DNA from 2 places in the Burkholderia diffusa genome. Region 2 is predicted to be linked to the other one. Evidence: predicted binding sites of a transcription regulator. Region 2 holds the regulator's gene; the other holds the start of a gene.
What was found. Region 2 encodes FliA, which starts transcription of late flagellar genes. Its sites were predicted from a motif close to CTAAAGTTTNNNNNNNNNNNGCCGNTA; they were not measured.
Positions count from the first base shown of each region.

Region 1: a site for FliA is predicted at 6,871-6,897, ahead of flgK (flagellar hook-associated protein FlgK). Genes of this name have one in related genera too.

Region 1 is NZ_CP013362.1:3,163,141-3,172,602, forward strand. It holds gene WI26_RS14560 (chromate transporter) at 1-391, opposite strand, end outside; gene WI26_RS14565 (chromate transporter) at 388-1,002, opposite strand; gene WI26_RS14570 (transcriptional regulator GcvA) at 1,099-1,983, shown strand; gene WI26_RS14575 (solute carrier family 23 protein) at 2,024-3,331, opposite strand; gene flgL (flagellar hook-associated protein FlgL) at 3,570-4,808, opposite strand; gene flgK (flagellar hook-associated protein FlgK) at 4,832-6,814, opposite strand; gene WI26_RS14590 (flagellar brake protein) at 7,010-7,765, opposite strand; gene flgJ (flagellar assembly peptidoglycan hydrolase FlgJ) at 7,997-8,980, opposite strand; gene WI26_RS14600 (flagellar basal body P-ring protein FlgI) at 8,981-9,462, opposite strand, start outside.
Region 2 is NZ_CP013362.1:215,024-224,485, forward strand. It holds gene WI26_RS00915 (VOC family protein) at 1-15, shown strand, start outside; gene WI26_RS00920 (DUF805 domain-containing protein) at 378-758, shown strand; gene flhB (flagellar biosynthesis protein FlhB) at 1,055-2,254, shown strand; gene flhA (flagellar biosynthesis protein FlhA) at 2,251-4,353, shown strand; gene flhF (flagellar biosynthesis protein FlhF) at 4,350-6,107, shown strand; gene WI26_RS00940 (MinD/ParA family ATP-binding protein) at 6,100-6,909, shown strand; gene WI26_RS00945 (RNA polymerase sigma factor FliA) at 6,932-7,666, shown strand; S-adenosyl-L-homocysteine riboswitch at 7,744-7,860, shown strand; gene ahcY (adenosylhomocysteinase) at 7,895-9,313, shown strand.

The sequences.
Region 1 (9,462 bases), 390 kb from region 2:
AGATCAGCATCGCGCTGGCCGCGACGAGCCCGGCCGTGACGGGCATCAGCCCCTGCTGCACGTAGCGCCGCCAAGGCCGGTCGCGAAAGCGCTCCCACGCGTGCAGCGCCAGCACCGTGACGAGCGACGACGGCCCGAACTTCGCGATCGACGCGACCAGCAGCCCGGCCCAGCCGGCCACATGCCAGCCGACCAGCGACACGATCATCATGTTCGGCCCCGGCGCGGCCTGCGCGAGCGCGAACAGCGCGGTGAACTCGTGCGCACTCATCCAGCGGTGCACGTCGACGACCTGCCGCTGCATCTCCGGCAGGATCGTGTTGCCGCCGCCGAACGCGAGCAGCGACAGCTGGCTGAAGATCGTCGCGATCGCGATCAGCGTGTCGTTCATGACCGGCCTCCATCGCGCGCGGTCGCGCGCTGCGATGCCGGCGTATCGCGACGCCGGGACGCGAGCCAGATGCTCACCGGCGTCAGCACGAGCATCGCGCTCAGGAGCGGAATGCGCAGCACCGCGATCGCGACGAACGCGAGCGCCGCGATGCCGGCCGCGGTGCGCGGCGCGTGCCGCAGCGGTTTCGCGACCTTCACGGCCATCGCGACGAGCAGGCCCGCGGCCGCGGCGGCAAGCCCGCCGAACAGGTGCTGCACGCGCGGATCGCCCTGCGTCTTCGCGTACAGCACGCCGAGCGCGACGACCACGAGCGTCGGGCCCGCGATCAGCCCGAGAATGCCGGCGAACGCGCCCGCGACGCCGCGAAAGCGCATGCCGACGGCGACCGACAGGTTGATCACGTTGCCGCCCGGCAGGAACTGACACAGCCCGAGCAGATCGGTGAATTCGTCGGCGGTGAGCCATTTGCGCTCATCGACGATCGTGCGCCGCGCGAACGGCAGCGCGCCGCCGAACGACATCAGGCCGAGCGACAGGAAGCCGGTGAACAGCTCGGCGAGGCCGATCCGGCGCGAGGACGCGGCGGGCGGCGGAGAAAGGGATTGCATGGGGGTCCTCATCAAACGATGCCCCGAGGTTACCGCCGTTGCGCATTCCGGCAAAACGATTTTATCGGCGCACCCTTGTGATCTAGAATCACAAGCATGGCACGCGACCTCCCGCCCTTTTCCGCGCTTCGGGCCTTTGAAGCAGCGGCACGACACGAAAGCTTCAGCGCCGCCGGCGACGAACTGCATGTGACTCACGGTGCCATCAGCCGGCAGATCGCCGGGTTCGAGGCGTGGCTCGGCAAGCCGGTGTTCCATCGCTACGGCAAGCGCGTGAAGCTCACCGACGAAGGCCGCCGCTATCTGGACACCGTGCGTGCCGCATTCGACAGCATCGCGCTCGCCACCGAGCAACTGCGCAACACGGGCGCCGCGCGCGTGCTGCGCATCAATGCGCTGCCGACCTTCGCGATGAAATGGCTGCTGCCGCGCCTGTCGCGATTCCAGCGCGGCGCGCCGAACGTCGAGCTGAAGCTGTCCACGTCGAACGCGCCGCTCGACATGCTCGACGGTTTCGACGTCGCGATCCGTCGCGGCCCCGGCCACTGGCCGGCCTGCACGAGCGGCCACTTCCTCGACGAAAGCGTGATTCCGGTCTGCAGCCCTGCGCTGCTCAAGCGCGCGCCGATTTCCAGCGCGGACGATCTCGCGCGGCACGTGCTGCTGCATTCGGATACGCGGCCGGAAGGCTGGCGCGACTGGTTCGCGGCGGCCGGCGTGGCGATGAAAGGGCGCAAGCGCCAGTCGTTCGACCACTTCTACCTGGCGCTGCAGGCTGCCGTCGACGGGCTGGGCGTCGCGCTCGGCCCGCTGCCGCTGATCGACGACGAACTCGCGAGCGGCCGCCTCGTGATGCCGCTGCCCGGGCCGCGCATCGCGACGCGCAGCTATTGGTGGATCGCACCGGGCGCGGCGGCCGACGATCCGCTCGTCGCGCAGTTCTGCGCGTGGCTGCAGGCGCAGTCGAATACCGGCGCGTGAATATGTGCCGGCGGGCGGCATTGCACCGCCCGCTGCCGGGTCACACCACCGGGCCCGGTTCCTTTTCCTTGCGCAGGATCGCGTACAGGATGATCGCGCCGAACGTCGCGGTGCCGATCCCGCCGAGCCCGAACCCGCCGAACTTCAGCGAGAAGTCGCCGGCGCCGAGCACCAGCGTGACGGCCGCGACGATCAGGTTGCGGTTGTCGGAGAAGTCGACCTTGTTGACGACCCAGATCCGGGCGCCCGTCACCGCGATCAGCCCGAACACGACGATCGACACGCCGCCGAGCACCGGGCCCGGAATCGTCTGGATCACCGCGCCGAACTTCGGCGAGAAGCCCAGCCCGATCGCGATCAGCGCGGCGACCGCGAACACGAGCGTCGAATAGATCCGCGTGACGGCCATCACGCCGATGTTCTCCGCGTAGGTGGTCACGCCCGTGCCGCCGACGCTGCCCGACACGATCGTCGCCAGCCCGTCGCCGATGAACGCGCGACCGACGTAGCGGTCGAGGTTGGTGCCCGTCATCGCGCTCACCGCCTTGATGTGGCCGAGGTTCTCCGCGACCAGGATCACCGCGATCGGCGCGAGCATCAGCATCGCGTGCGGATCGAAGACCGGCGCGCGGAAGCTCGGCACCCCGAACCAAGCGGCATGCGCGACGATCGAGAAATCGACCGGCTTGCCGAGGCCCATCCCGTTGGTGGCGATCGCATAGATCACGTAGGCGATCACCAGCCCGACGAGGATCAGCAGGCGCTGCATCATCCCCTGTGCGAACACCGCGACGCCGCCGACGCAAAGCACCGTGACGAGCGCCATCACCGAGTCGAAGGTCGACGCCGACACGCCCTTGACCGCGATCGGCGCCAGGTTCAGCCCGATCACCGCGACCACCGCGCCGGTGACGACGGGCGGCATCAACGTCTCGATCCAGCGCGTGCCGATTGCCTGCACGAGCGCGCCGAGCGCGACGTAGACCACACCGCACGCGATGATTCCGCCGAGCGCGACGGGGATGTTCGGGTTCGGCCCGCTGCCGCCGTAGCCCGTGACCGCGATCACGAGGCCGATGAACGCGAAGCTCGAGCCGAGGTAGCTCGGCACGCGGCCGCCGACCAGCACGAAGAACAGCAGCGTGCCGATGCCCGACATGAAGATGCACAGGTTCGGATCGAAGCCCATCAGCAGCGGCGCGAGCACGGTCGAGCCGAACATCGCGACGACGTGCTGCACGCCCATCGCGACCATCTGCGGCCACGGCAGGCGCTCGTCGGGGCCGACCACGCGCGCGGCGGCGCCGGTCGGTTGCACCCGCCAGCGCGGGAAGTAGGAATCGGACATGGGGATAAGGGCTCCTGTCGAACGCCGGCTGCGGACAGTGCGCCGGTCTGGAATCTGGCGCGAGTTTACGGAGCGGAAATGGGGCTGGCAAGCGCGAACCGCCGGCGCGGCGCGGCGGCGACGTGCTCACCGGGCGCGGTGCCGGACGGCAAGATCGCGCCAATGAAAGCCGACCGGGGTCGGCCGGCGCCCGGCGCGATGTAAGCGTGCGCTCACATCGAGGCGAGCGCCGCGAGGATCACGGATTGATGTACTGGAACAGCGACATGTTCTGCAGTTGTGCGTAGGCCTTCTGCGCGCCGCTCAGCGCGTTCTGCACCTGCAGGTACTGGCTGATGGTCGTCACCATGTTGGTGCTGGTCAGGTCCGACAGGTTGCTGGTCGTCTGCAGCGCCGCGGTCTGGTTGACGGCCTGCATCGCCTTGACTTCCTGCTCGCGGCCACCGACCGACGCCAGCACGGTCGTGACGTTGCGCATCGAGTTGTTGATCTTCGTCGCGGCCGTGCCCATCGCGTTCGACAGCGCGGCGCTCGCGGTCGGGTTACCCGTGACGGGCGTCTTCAATGCCGTGATCATCGAATCGAGCGTCGAGAACACGTCGACCCCGCTCGCCTGCGGCGCGGGCGTCACCGAAAACGTGTCGTTGACCGACGGCGTGCCCGACACGGCCACCTTCATCCCGCTGCCGAGCGCGATCGCGGTGCCCGACGTGTAGGCCTGCGCGGGCGTGGTCGTCGGCGGCGACGCCGTATTGTCGGTCACCGTGTAGGTCGGCGCGGCCGCCGTGCCGCCGAAGGTGATCGTGAACTGATGGCCGTTCGTCGCGGCCGACGGGTCCGTCACCGTGACGTTGCCGATGGTGGCCGTGCCCGTGTTGCTCGCGCCGGCCGCCTGGACCGGCGCGCTGCCCAGCGACTGCACCGACATGAACACCGAGAGGCCCGAGTCGCCCTGCGGCACGCTGCGCGAATCGTCGATCTGCACGGTGCGCGTGCCCGTATCGCCGACGTAGCTGATGCCGCCGGCCGCGTTTTTCGTGAACGGCGCCGCCGCATTCTTGAAGCCCGCGAACAGATAGTTGCCGGCGCCGTCCGTCGAGTTCGCGAGCGACATCAACTGGTCGCGATAGCCCTCGAGCTGCGTCGCGAGCGCCGCGCGGTCGCTGTCGGCGAGCGAACCGTCGCCGGCGCGCACGATCACCGACTGGATGCTGCCGAGCACGGTGCTGACGTTCTGCAGCGCCTGGTCCTCCGCCTGCAGCGACGCGAGCGCCGTGCTCTGGTTCGCCGCGTACTGTGACAGCGTGGCCGACGTCATCGACAGCTGCACGGCCTGCGCCGCGCCCACCGGGTTGTCGGCCGGCGTCGTGAGGCTCACGCCGCTCGAGATCTGCTGGTAGAGCTGCGCGAGCTGGGCCTGCTGATCGTTCATCTGGCCGACGTTCAGCTGGTAGAACTGGGTCGTGGAAATCCGCATCGTTTCTATCCTCTCGAATCCGCTCAGCTGAACAGGCCCAGCACGGTCTGGAACAGCGAAGACGCCGTCTGGATCACTTTCGCGTTCGCCTGGTAGAGCTGCTGGTACTGCATCAGGTTCGCGGCTTCCTCGTTCTGGTTCACGCCCGACACCGACTGCTGCGCGGACGTGATCTGCCCGACCAGCGCCGTCTGTGCGGTGCTCGACGACTTGAGCTGGCTCGCGGTGTTGCCGATGTTGTTCACGTAGTTCGCATACGCGCCCGTGAGCGTCGTCGTGCCGCCGCCGAGCGTCTTCGCGTTGACGAGCTGCGACAGCGCGAGCGCGTTGCTGCCGTCGCTCGTGCCGCCCGCGTACGGCCCGATCGTGAACGAATCGCCGTCCGACGGCGTGCCCGACAGCGTGACGGTCACGCCGTTCAACGCCCCGGCGGCCGTCCCCGACATCGTCATCGCCGCACCGGTCGACGGGTCGTACGGCACGGAGTCGGTCGGATTGTTGATCGTCACCGAAGTCGGCGGCGTGCCCGGGATCGTCACCGTGGTGCCGACCGGGAAGCCCGACAGCGACTTCGTCGCCGCGTCGTAGGTCAGCTTGGTCGTCGGCACCTGGTAGCCGGCGCTCACCCCGCTCAGCGCGATCTTGCCGGTGCCGATGTTGGTGCTCGACGCCGACGTGATGGCCGGCGACGCGGCCGCGATCGCCGAGCCGCTCGTCGTCGCGAGGCCGAAGCCCGTCAGCGCGCCGCGCGTCGGCAGCACGGTGAACTGGTCGCCGGCATTCATCGCGCCGGACGAGAACGAGAAGTTCAGCCCGCCGAGCGAAAGCGGCATCGGCCCTGCCTTCTGGTCGACCACCGCGCCGCTCGCGCGATCGGTCAGCGTGTAGTTCGTGCCGTCGTACGACAGCGTGTAGTCGCTCGTCGTCGGCTGCGACGCGTTGGCGAACGACACGGAAAGCGACGCGTTGCCGGTATTGCCCTGGTTCGAATAGACGGCCGGGGCCGCCACCGTGAACAGGTTGCCGCCCGGCTTGCCCGACAGGTCGATGCCGAGCGCGTTCTGCGCGTTGACCTGCGCGGCGAAGCTGGCCGCGACCGCGCCCAGCTGCGCCTGCGCGGGGTCGAGCGTCTGGCTGCGGAACGCGAGCAGGCCGCCGAGCGTGCCGCCCGACAGCGACGCATCCGGCAGCGCCTGGTTCGGGCCCGGCGGGTTCGCGCCGGCGATGCCCTGCGACACCACGGTAAGTTCGCTCGGATCGGACGGCGACGTGACCGTCGCGAGCTGGTAGCTCTTGTCGGCGAGGACGAGCGGCTGGCCGCCCGCGAGAAACACGCTATAGCCGCTGTCGTTGCGCACCACCTGCACGCCGGCGAGGCTCGACAGGTTCGACACCGCGAGGTCGCGCTGGTCCATCAGCTGGTTCGGCGGCTGGCCCTGGCTGCTCGCCGCCGAGATCTGCTGGTTCAGCTGCGCGATCTGCGCGGTGTACGTGTTGATCTGCGACACCGTGCTGGTGAGCTGCGTATTGACGCTCTGGCGCAGCGCGTCGTACTGCTGGCCGGTCGCGTTGAGCTGGTTCGCGAGAATCTGCGCGTTGCTGATCGCGGTCTGCCGCACCGACGTGTCGGCGGCGCTGTTCGCCACGTTCTGCAAGCCGGTGAAATAGCCGGTGATCGCGGTCGAGATCCCCGCCGTCGGGCTGCCGACGTAGTTGTTCAGCTGCGCGACGAGCGAATACCACGTCGATAACGAGCCGCCTTGCGACTGCGCGCTGTTCAGCTGGTCGCTCAGGTACTGGCTGTACTGCCGCTGCACCGTGACGGTGTTCACGCCCTGCGGCATGTAGCCGCTCGACGTGTACTGGCCGCTCGCCTCGGCATAGACCGGGCGTTCGACCGAATAGCCGGGCGTCGCGGCGTTGCTGATGTTCTGACCGGTCGTCGTGAGGCCCCAGAGCGCGGCATTGAGGCCGCTGACACCGAGGTTCATGAGTGTGTTGGACATGCGCGATCCTGATGAGCCGGCCGCGCTGCGGCCGCCGGGTTGCGTGACTCCCGGTATAACGGCCGCGGATCGGAAAAATTGAGGGAAAAATGCGCTGGCGACACACGCGTGCGCGTCGTCCGTCGAGCGCTCCGGCGGACGCTGCCGGCACCGGTGCGAAAGCGGCCCCGGACGGGGCCGCGAGAGGGAGATGCGTCAGGCCCGCGCGAGCGAGCGGCGCTTCATCTCGAGCTGCGTGATCAGGCGCTGCAGCGTGTTCTCCGCGCTGCCCGGCAACGACATGAAGCGAAAGCCGAGCTGGAAGCGCCGCGAGCCGTTCGGCATCTGGGTCGAACGCTGCGACACGAGCCGCAGGTCGAGCGACAGCTTGCCGTGGCCGGTCAGCTCGAGCTCGACTTCCGGCAGCAGCGTGCCGACCTCGAGCGCCTCGACGCGCTCGTCGGCCGTGCGCAGCCCGACGCCGCCGAGCGACAGGTTATGCACCTCGAACACGAAGCCCTCGCCGTCCGGCAGCTTGCCGCGGCACAGGAACGGATCGACGATCGGCGCATCGACACGGAAATACTCGCGGCGCTGGATGCACATCAGCACGTCGGGGAAATCGGCGACGAACGCGGGCAGCCCCTCGTAGCGCGTTTCGCGCGGCGTGCTCGTGGTGAATTCGACGCGCACGCCTTCCGGCGCCGCGGCGAACGTGCAATGCGACGCGCCGAGAATGCCGGCGTTCTGCTCGGACAGCGCGCCCCAGTCGAACGTAAACGTGCGCGCGCCGACGTCGACCTCGAGCAGGCGCGTGACGAGCTGGCCACCCGGGTACTGGACGGTCAGGAAGTCGCCGCGGTTCACGAGGTTGCGCAGCTGCACACCGATCTCCAGCGGATTACGGCGGGCGTAGTCAGGCCCGGAATGGCCCGCATCCAGGCTCGGATCGGTCGACGTTTCGATATTCATGGCTAGCCGGTTTTCTTTTCATGGGCGCCCGGGCGACCGGTGCGCAGTAAAATCGGGCCAGAACATGGCCCGGTTGCAGGTCTCACACACTTAGCGGCAGTGCTCACCGAAAGTTTAGATCGAATTGCCGGTTTTTTTCGCGCAAACGTTGAAACCGCGCGCGGCGAGTGCCGGGCGCGGTCCGTAAGATTGCAAAAAGGCTGCCGGCGGGGCCGTTCCGGCCCCTGCCCGTCAGCCGATCTGCTGCATGATCGAGATCAGCTTCTTCGCGTAATTCGGGTCGGTTGCGTAACCGGCCTTCTGCATCCCGTGCGCGAAACCCTCGACGCTGCGGCTCGCGCTCAGCACGCCCGCATAGCGCGGGTTGTTCTTCAGCAGGTTCGCATAATCGGTCATCGCATGCTCGTACGAATCGTACGCGCGGAACTTCGCGACGACGCGGCGCGGCGTGCCGTTCACGTATTCGGTCGTCAGCGCCGATACCGTGCGGCCCGTCCAGCCCTTGTTCGCCTTGATGCCGAACACGTTGTAGCTCGTCGAGCCGTCGCTCGCGCGAATCTCGCGCTTGCCCCAGCCCGATTCGAGCGCGGCCTGGCCGACGATGAAGCGCGCCGGGATGCCGGTGGTCGCGCTCGCCGCCTGCGCCGGGCCGGCGAGCCGGTCGACGAACGCGTCGGCGTCCTGCGCGCCGCTCGCGCCTTTCAGCGGCGGCGTCAGCGCGCTGCCAGCCGTGTAGCCGCGCGCGCCGGCGAGCCCGCCGTTGTTCGACGCGTTCGCATAAGCCCGCGCCATCGCGTTCATCGCGGCGAGGCTGCCTTCGTTGCCCGACGTGCCCGAGCCGATCGCGCCGAACCCGGCCGCGCCCGCGTCGGCCGCCGTGTCGGTGCCGTCGCCCTGCCCCGCGTTGCGCAGCAGCTGCTTCATCAGCGCGTCGGCCACGCCGATTCCGCGCTTCGACATCTGCTGCGCGAGCTGCTGGTCGAGCATCGACGTGTACATCTTCGACGTATGCGAATCGAGCAGGCCGCCGTCGGGCGACGCGTCGCGCATGCTCTTGAGCATCATTTGCGTGAACATCGCGTCGAACTGGCCGGCGACCGCCTTCGCGCCCGCCTGCGGCGACTGCTTCGCCTGCGCGCGCAGCGCGTCGAAACCCTGCACGTCGAGCGCGAAGCGCTGCGTGAGGTCGTTTGCGTTCGGGAGGTTCGCTGCCATTTAGATGATCTCCAGGTCCGCGCGCAGCGCGCCGGCCGCCTTCATCGCCTGCAGGATCGACATCAGGTCCGCCGGCGTCGCGCCGAGCGTGTTCAGCGCCTTCACGACGTCGGCGAGGTTCGCGCCGGCCGTCACCATCTTCAGCGCGCCGTTGTCCTGCTTCAGCTGGATCTGCGATTGCTGCGCGACCACCGTCTGCCCGTTCGAGAACGGCCCCGGCTGCGATACCACGGGCTGCGTGTTGACGACCACCGACAGGTTGCCGTGCGCGACCGCGCAGCTTTGCAGCGTGACCATCTGGTTCATCACGATCGAGCCGGTGCGCGCGTTCAGGATCACCTTCGCGGCGGCCTTGTCCGGGCTCACGTCGAGATTCTGCAGGCGCGCCATGAACGCGACCTGCTGCGCGGAATCGGCCGGCGCGGCAAGCTGGATCGTACGGCCGTCGAGCGCCGTCGCGGTGCCCGGGCCGAAGCTCGAAT
Region 2 (9,462 bases):
GCGGCGGCAGGCTAGCGCGAACGCCGGCCGGGCCACGCCGATTTCGACGTGCGCATGCGACGCCCGGCGTTATTCCCGGTCGGCCGGTAAATGCGCGCCAAACGATCGATTCGATTATCGATCGCGGCGCGTTTCATGCTGGTGTAATCACTCTATGGATTATGTGCGTCTGATTTCTGTCAGCGCATCGCGATTATAAAAATGACGTGACATACCCGCAGGCGATGCGGCATGCAGCCGCTGAAGCCGCTCCAGTTCTGCGAGAGCCTGCGTGCGAACCGGCCGGTGCGCGAAAAGGGATGCAATGCCCGGAAATTCAAATTTATAATGCCCGCGTTGTTTCCGGTGTCGCCGATATAAAACATGAGGGCAATAAAATGAATTTCACCGAGGCTGTGCGTTCCGCACTCAATCAATACGCGAAATTCGAGGGCCGCGCGCGCCGTGCCGAATACTGGTATTTCGCGCTGCTTACCGGCGTGGTGTCGATCGTCTGCCAGGTGATTACCATGGCCGGGCGCGATGCGAGCGCGCTGTCGCTGCTGCTGATGATCGTCGCGGCCGTCGTGTCGCTTGCGCTGGTGCTGCCGAGCCTCGCGGTCACCGTGCGCCGCCTGCACGATACGGGCCGTTCCGGCTGGTTCCTGCTGGTCGGGTTCGTTCCGGTCGTCGGCGGGATCCTGCTGCTCGTGTGGATGTGCTCGCGCGGCACCAATGGCCCGAACCGTTTCGGCCTGGATCCGATTCCGGCGATCTGAGCGCCGCCCGCCCCGACGCGCGACGCCGTCGCGCCGGGGCGGGCAGACGATCGCTTCACGCTGCCTCGATTCCCCGCTTTACCTCTTCATCCGCTTCACCGCGCCGTCGTCCGAACGCGGTTACCGACGCCTCCCGGCGCGCCGCGCCTGCCCGCGACCGCCCGCCGCACCGGCTCGCCCGATTCACAGAAATACCCCCCTTTCCCGGCTTTGCTCGACCGATCGGCGTTTGACGCGCGCATGAATAATCGGTGTCACTGGAAAGCGGCATTCCGCCGTACCCGACTGGAGGCCCCGTGGCAGACGAGAGCGATCTCGACAGAACCGAAGCCGCCACTCCGAGGCGCCGCGAGAAGGCGCGCGAGGAGGGGCAGGTCGCGCGTTCGCGCGAACTGGCTTCGTTCGCGCTGCTCGCGGCCGGGTTTTACGGCGCGTGGCTGCTCGCGGGTCCGTCGGGCGCCCATCTCCAGACGATGCTGCGCGGCGCGTTCGCGTTCGACCGCGCGACCGCGTTCGACACGCACCGGATGCTGTCGGCGGCCGGCAGCGCGAGCGTCGAAGGTCTCGCCGCGCTGCTGCCGATCCTCGCGCTCACCGGGCTGGCTGCGCTGGTCGCGCCAATGGCGCTCGGCGGCTGGCTGATCTCGCAGAAGACCTTCGAGCTCAAGTTCGACCGCCTGAACCCGATCGCGGGCCTCGGCCGGATGTTCTCGATCCAGGGGCCGATCCAGCTCGGGATGTCGCTCGCGAAGACGATCGTCGTCGGCGGGATCGGCGGGATCGCGATCTGGCGCAGCAAGGACGAGCTGCTCGGCCTCGCGACCCAGCCGCTCGGCTCGGCGCTTGCCGATGCGATGCACCTGGTCGCCGTGTGCTGCGGCACGACGGTCGCCGGGATGCTGGTGGTCGCCGCGCTCGACGTGCCTTACCAACTCTGGCAGTACAACAAGAAGTTGCGCATGACGAAGGAAGAAGTGAAGCGCGAGCATCGCGAGAACGAAGGCGATCCGCACGTGAAGGGCCGTATCCGCCAGCAGCAGCGCGCGATCGCGCGGCGCCGGATGATGGCCGCCGTGCCGAAGGCCGACGTGGTCGTCACGAACCCGACGCACTTCGCCGTCGCGCTGCAGTACACGGACGGCGAGATGCGCGCGCCGAAGGTCGTCGCGAAGGGCGTGAACCTCGTCGCCGCGCGCATTCGCGAACTTGCGGCCGAGCACAACGTACCGCTGCTCGAGGCGCCGCCGCTCGCGCGTGCGCTGTATCACAACGTCGAACTCGAACGCGAGATTCCGGGCTCGCTGTATTCGGCCGTCGCGGAAGTGCTCGCGTGGGTCTACCAGCTGCGGCGCTTCCGTTCGGAAGGCGGCGCCTTCCCGGCCGCACCGGTCGATCTCGACGTGCCGGCCGAACTCGACAAGGGGTCGTCGGTCGCCACCGACGACGAGCGTGAGGAAGCCGAAGACACGCTCGGCAAGCAAGGAAACGCAGCATGAGCACCCCGACCACCGGCCTGTTCGCCAAGCGCCAGAATCCGTTCGCCGGCACCAACCTGCGCGCGCTCGCGGGCCCGATCCTCATCTGCATGATCCTGGGGATGATGATCCTGCCGCTGCCGCCGCTGCTGCTGGATCTGCTGTTCACGTTCAACATCGCGCTGTCGGTGATGGTGCTGCTCGTCAGCATGTACACGATGAAGCCGCTCGACTTCGCGGCGTTCCCGAGCGTGCTGCTGTTCTCGACGCTCTTGCGCCTGTCGCTGAACGTCGCGTCGACGCGCGTCGTGCTGCTCGAAGGCCACACCGGCCCCGACGCGGCCGGCCAGGTGATCGAGGCGTTCGGCCACTTCCTCGTCGGCGGCAACTTCGCGGTCGGCATCGTCGTGTTCGTGATCCTGATGATCATCAACTTCATGGTGATCACGAAGGGCGCGGGGCGGATCGCGGAAGTGTCCGCGCGCTTCACGCTCGATGCGATGCCCGGCAAGCAGATGGCGATCGACGCCGACCTGAACGCGGGCCTCATCAACGAAGAGCAGGCCCGCAAGCGGCGCCTCGCCGTGTCGCAGGAAGCCGAGTTCTACGGGTCGATGGACGGCGCGTCGAAGTTCGTGCGCGGCGACGCGATCGCGGGCCTGATCATCATGGCGATCAACGTGATCGGCGGGCTGATTGTCGGGATGGTGCAGCACGACATGTCGTTCGCCGCGGCCGGCACCAACTACACGCTGCTGACGATCGGCGACGGCCTCGTCGCGCAGATCCCGTCGCTCGTGATCTCGACGGCCGCCGGCGTGATCGTGTCGCGCGTCGCGACCGACGAGGACATCGGCACGCAGATCACCGGCCAGCTGTTCACGAACCCGCGCGTGCTGACGATCACCGGCGCGATCATCGTGCTGATGGGCCTGATCCCGGGCATGCCGCACTTCGCGTTCCTCGCGCTCGGCGGCGGTGCGATCTGGCTGGCCCGCACGCAGACCCGCCGCGCGGCGGCCCGCGTGGCGGCCGGCGACGTGACCGAGATCGCACCGCCCGCCGCACTGCCGGGCGACAGCCACGAGGCGACCTGGGACGACGTGCAGCTGATCGATCCGCTCGGCCTCGAAGTCGGCTACCGGCTGATTCCGCTCGTCGACAAGAACAGCGACGGCGAGCTGCTCAAGCGCATCAAGAGCATCCGCAAGAAATTCGCTCAGGAGATCGGCTTCCTGCCGCCGGTGATCCACATCCGCGACAACCTCGAGCTGCGGCCGAACGCGTACCGGATTGCGCTGAAGGGCGTCGAGATCGGCGCGGGCGAAGTGTTCCCGGGCCAGTGGCTCGCGATCAACCCGGGCCAGGTGACGGCCGCGCTGCCGGGCGCCATGACGCAGGATCCTGCGTTCGGGCTGCCCGCCGTGTGGATCGACGTCGCGATGCGCGAGCAGGCGCAGGTGTACGGCTACACGGTCGTCGATGCGAGCACGGTCGTCGCGACGCATCTGAACCATCTGGTCGTCCAGCACGCGGCCGAACTGCTCGGCCGCCAGGAAGTGCAGGCGCTGGTCGAGCGCACCGGCAAGGACGCGCCGTCGCTCGTCGAGGATCTCGTGCCGAAGACGATCTCGCTGACGACGCTGCAGAAAGTGCTGCAGAACCTGCTCGAGGAAGGCGTGCCGATTCGCGACATGCGCACGATCCTCGAAGCCGTGTCCGAACACGCCGGCCGCGGCGACGCGTACGAGATCACCGCCGCGGTGCGGCTGTCGCTCGGTCGCGCGATCACGCAGCAGTGGTATCCGGGCTCGGGCGAGATGCAGGTGATGGGCCTCGATTCGAATCTCGAGCGCGTGCTGTCGCAGGCGCTCGCCACCGGCGCGAACCCGGGCCTCGAGCCCGGTCTCGCGCACAACCTTCTGACCGGCACGCAACAGGCGATGCTGCGTCAACAGAATCTCGGGCTGCCGCCGGTGCTGCTGGTGCAGCACGCGCTGCGCGCGATGCTCGCGCGTTTCCTGCGCCGCAGCCTGCCGCAACTGAAAGTGCTGTCGTATGCCGAAGTGCCGGACACGCGCACGATCAAAGTCGTTAACGTCATCGGGGGTTCCGCTTGAACATTCGCAAATTCACCGGCGCGACCAGCCGCGACGCGCTTCGCCTCGTGCGCGAGGCACTCGGGGCCGACGCCGTCGTGCTGTCGAACCGCACGCTCGATGACGGCAGCGTCGAAATCGTCGCACTCGCCGACTCGGATCTCGCCGCGGTCGCACCGCCGGCTGCCCGGACGCGCACCGTCGCGCCGCGCGCGCCGGAATCCGTGCCGGCAGCGGCCGTCCCGGGCATCGTGTCGCGCCCGGGTGCAGCGTTCGCGCGCCCGGCCGTCAATCCGTATGCGGCGGGCGAAGGCGGCCTGCCGGATGTGTTCTCGTCGGTGTTCGGCGCGAGCGCCGAAGCGACCGCGCCGGCAGCTCAACCGGCCGGTTTCGACGCCGACGCGCACGCAGCGGACGCGGCATCGCCGTCGTCGGCTGTGTCCGCCGCCGCAGCCGACGCAGCGGCGGCCGCGTCCGAACCCGCGCCGTGGCTCGTCGAGCACGCGAAGCGCCTCACCCAGCAGCGCGAAGCGCTGATGGCCCGCGCGCAGGCCGCCCCGGCCGCACCGCAATCGCCGGCCCGTGCGCAGCAGGACGCCGCACCGGCGACGCCGGCCGGCTGGGCGCGCGACATCGTGCGCGACGCCGAACGCCGGATGCCGTCCGCTGGCGCTGCCACGCTTCGCCAGGGCGAAGCGAGCGCGGCGAAGCCGGTCGAACGCGCGCGCCTGTCCGCGGAAGCGGCGGCCGCGGTGGCCGACGCGGTGAAGACGCGCATCGAGAGCATCGTCAACGACACCGTGATGCACGAGCTCGGCGCGATGCGCGGGATGATGGAAGAGCAGTTCGACAGCCTGATGTGGCACGACCGCCAGCGCCGCAGCCCGGTGCACGGCGCGCTGACCAAACATTTGTTCTCGGCCGGCTTCTCCGCGCAACTGGTGCGGATGCTGGTCGACAACCTGCCGTCCGGTGACGGCGCGCAAACCTTCGAGCAGGCCGCCGAATGGGCGCAGTCGGTGCTCGCGGCGAACCTGCCGGTGCTCGAGAGCGAAGACGCGCTGATGGAGCGCGGCGGCGTGTTCGCGCTGATGGGGCCCACGGGGGTCGGCAAGACGACGACCACCGCGAAGCTCGCCGCGCGCTGCGTGATGCGCTTCGGCGCGAGCAAGGTCGCACTCCTGACCACCGACAGCTACCGGATCGGCGGCCACGAGCAACTGCGCATCTTCGGCAAGATCCTCGGCGTGCCCGTGCACGCGGTGAAGGACGCGGGCGACCTCGAGCTCGCGCTGTCCGAGCTGCGCAACAAGCACATCGTGCTGATCGACACGATCGGCATGAGCCAGCGCGACCGCGCGCTGTCCGACCAGATCGCGATGCTGCACGGTGCGAACGCACCGGTCCAGCGCCTGTTGCTGCTCAACGCGACGAGCCACGGCGACACGCTCAACGAGGTCGTCCAGGCTTACCGCAGCGCGGCCGAATATCCCGATCTGGCCGGCTGCATCCTGACCAAGCTCGACGAGGCGACTCACCTCGGCGGCGTGCTCGACACGGTGATCCGCTACAAGCTGCCGGTCCATTACGTGTCGACCGGCCAGAAGGTGCCGGAGAACCTGTACGTCGCATCGACCCGGTTCCTGCTGAAGAGCGCGTTCTGTGTGCCGCGCGACGGCTCGCCCTTCGTGCCGCAGGACGAGGACATGCCGACGCTGCTTTCCGCTCTGACCGCACGTTCCACCGCCGAGCTGCACGAGGTGCGATTTGGATAAACCGATCATCGACCAGGCCGAAGGGCTGCGGCGCCTGCTGGCCGGGCGCGCGTCGCGCATCGTCGCGGTGACGGGCGGGCCGGCCGGGGTCGGCTGCACGACGACCGTCGTGAACGTCGCGGCCGCGCTGGCCGCGCTCGGCAAGGACGTGCTCGTCGTCGACGAGCGCGCCGACGTGCATTCGGCCGCGGCGACGCTCGCGGGCGCGTGGCTGCGCGACGGCGAACGCACGCGCGTCGCCGCCGGGTTCGGCCTGTGCGCGGCCCCGCGGGACGGTTACAGCGATTCGCAATTGAGCGACTTCATCGACGGCCAGGCGGACATCGTTCTGGTCGACGCGCAGCTCGGTGCCGACGGCACGTTCTCCCCGCTCGCGCGCGAGGCGCACGACGTGCTGATCGTCACGCGGGTCGCCGCGCAGGCGATCACCGAGGCGTACGCATGCATGAAGCGCCTGCATTTCGCGCACGCGGTCGCGCAGTTCCGCGTGCTGACCAATCACGTCGGCAGCCATGCCGACGCCAGGACCGCATTCGACAACCTCGCGGGCGTCGCGAGCCGCTACCTGACGGTGTCGATCGCCGACGCCGGCTGCGTGAGCGCCGATCCGCTCGTCGAGCATGCGCGCGACCTGATGCATACCGCGGTCGACGCGTTCCCGTCGTCGGCCGCCGCGCGCGATTACCGGCAGCTTGCCGCCGACCTGCTGTACTGGCCGATGCGCCCGCGCTCGGGCGCCGGCCGTGCCGTGCATGCGGGCGGCAAGCCGTCGTACGAGGCGGGTGCGGCACACGCCGCGTGAGCGCCACCGGAAGGAGAGAGCCATGATGTACAACGCTCAAGGAAAGATGACCCAGGCCGACGTGCTCGCGCAATACGCGCCGCTCGTGCGGCGCCTGGGGCTGCAGCTCGTCGCGAAGATGCCGGCGAGCGTCGATCTCGACGACCTGATCCAGGCCGGCATGATCGGCCTGATGGACGCGGCCGGCCGCTACAAGGAAGACCAGGGCGCCCAGTTCGAGACCTACGCGACGCAGCGCATTCGCGGCGCGATGCTCGACGAGCTGCGCAGCAACGACTGGCTGCCGCGCAGCCTGCGCAAGACGTCGCGCGAGGTCGAGTACGCGGTGCACCAGGTCGAGCAGCAGCTCGGCCGCTCCGCGAGCGAGACCGAGATCGCGCAGCACCTGAAGATGCCGCTCGACGAATACCAGGGGATGCTGCAGGACCTGCACGGCAGCCAGCTCATCTATTACGAGGATTTCGATCGCGCGGCCGACGACGAGCCGTTCCTCGACCGCTATCGCGTCGATCACGCCGATCCGTTGTCGTCGCTGCTCGACGAACACCTGCGCGAGGCGCTCGTCGAAGCGATCGAGCGCCTGCCCGAGCGCGAGAAGCTGCTGATGTCGCTGTACTACGAGCGCGGGCTGAACCTGCGCGAGATCGGCGCGGTGCTCGAGGTCAGCGAGTCGCGCGTGTGCCAGCTGCACAGCCAGGCCGTCGCGCGGCTGCGTGCGCGGCTGCGCGAACAGGCTTGGGTGGGGGCGGAGAACTGACCCTTTCATGACGCCCGCGCGCGCCGACGCCGCGCGCGGCGCGCATTTCCCGCGCCGATTTGCTACAATCCCTCCCGTTTTCCGAGGAGCGTTGCGACGGACCATCCTGCGTCCGCCAGGCTCGGAAAGCTTCACCAAGCAGCCGTGCGGCAACATTTGCGCCGGCCCCGCTTCCTGAACGGCGCTCACGTCACCAATTTCTAGAACTTTTTTAGAAAGGAGGGCGTGATGAACGCCATTATCGATTCCCAGGCTTCCAAGGATTACATCGTCGCCGACATGGCGCTTGCCGGCTGGGGCCGCAAGGAACTGAACATCGCCGAGACCGAAATGCCGGGCCTCGTGCAGATCCGCGACGAATACAAGGCGCAGCAGCCGCTGAAGGGCGCGCGCATCGCAGGTTCGCTGCACATGACGATCCAGACCGGCGTGCTGATCGAGACGCTGAAGGCGCTCGGCGCGGACGTTCGCTGGGCGTCGTGCAACATCTTCTCGACGCAGGACCACGCTGCCGCCGCGATCGTCGAAGCCGGTACGCCGGTGTTCGCGTTCAAGGGCGAGTCGCTCGACGAATACTGGGAGTTCTCGCACCGCATCTTCGAATGGCCGAACGGCGAATTCGCGAACATGATCCTGGACGACGGCGGCGACGCAACGCTGCTGCTGATTCTCGGCTCGAAGGCCGAGAAGGACCGTTCGGTGATCGCGAAGCCGACCAACGAGGAAGAAGTCGCGCTCTTCAAGTCGATCGCGAAGCACCTCGACGCCGATCCGACCTGGTACTCCACGCGTCTCGCGCACATCAAGGGCGTGACCGAGGAAACCACGACCGGCGTGCACCGCCTGTACCAGATGGAAAAGGACGGCCGCCTGCCGTTCCCTGCGTTCAACGTGAACGATTCGGTCACGAAGTCGAAGTTCGACAACCTGTACGGCTGCCGCGAGTCGCTCGTCGACGGCATCAAGCGCGCGACCGACGTGATGATCGCGGGCAAGGTCGCGGTCGTCGCGGGCTACGGCGACGTGGGCAAGGGCTGCGCGCAATCGCTGCGCGGCCTGGGCGCGACCGTGTGGGTCACCGAAATCGATCCGATCTGCGCGCTGCAGGCGGCGATGGAAGGCTACCGCGTCGTGACGATGGAATACGCGGCCGACAAGGCCGACATCTTCGTGACGGCGACCGGCAACTACCACGTGATCAACCACGATCACATGAAGGCGATGCGCCACAACGCGATCGTCTGCAACATCGGCCACTTCGACTCGGAAATCGACGTCGCGTCGACCCGCCAGTACCAGTGGGAAAACATCAAGCCGCAGGTCGACCACATCATCTTCCCCGACGGCAAGCGCGTGATCCTGCTGGCCGAAGGCCGCCTCGTGAACCTCGGCTGCGCGACCGGCCACCCGTCGTTCGTGATGTCGAACTCGTTCGCGAACCAGACGCTCGCGCAGATCGAACTCTTCACGCGCGGCGAACAGTACGAGAACAAGGTGTACGTGCTGCCGAAGCATCTCGATGAAAAGGTCGCGCGCCTGCACCTCGCGCGCATCGGCGCGAACCTGTCCGTGCTGTCGGACGAGCAGGCCGCGTACATCGGCGTGCAGAAGGACGGCCCGTTCAAGCCGAACCACTACCGCTACTGATGCACCGGCGCCGCCATGCCGCGTGCGCCCCGCAGCGGGCGTGCGCGGTGCGGCGGCGCGGTGCCGGATCGCCGGCCGTCGCGCGATGTCCGCCGCTGCGCGGAGCGCGTGCGACGGCCGGCGGCGGCCACTGACCGACCAGATCGACA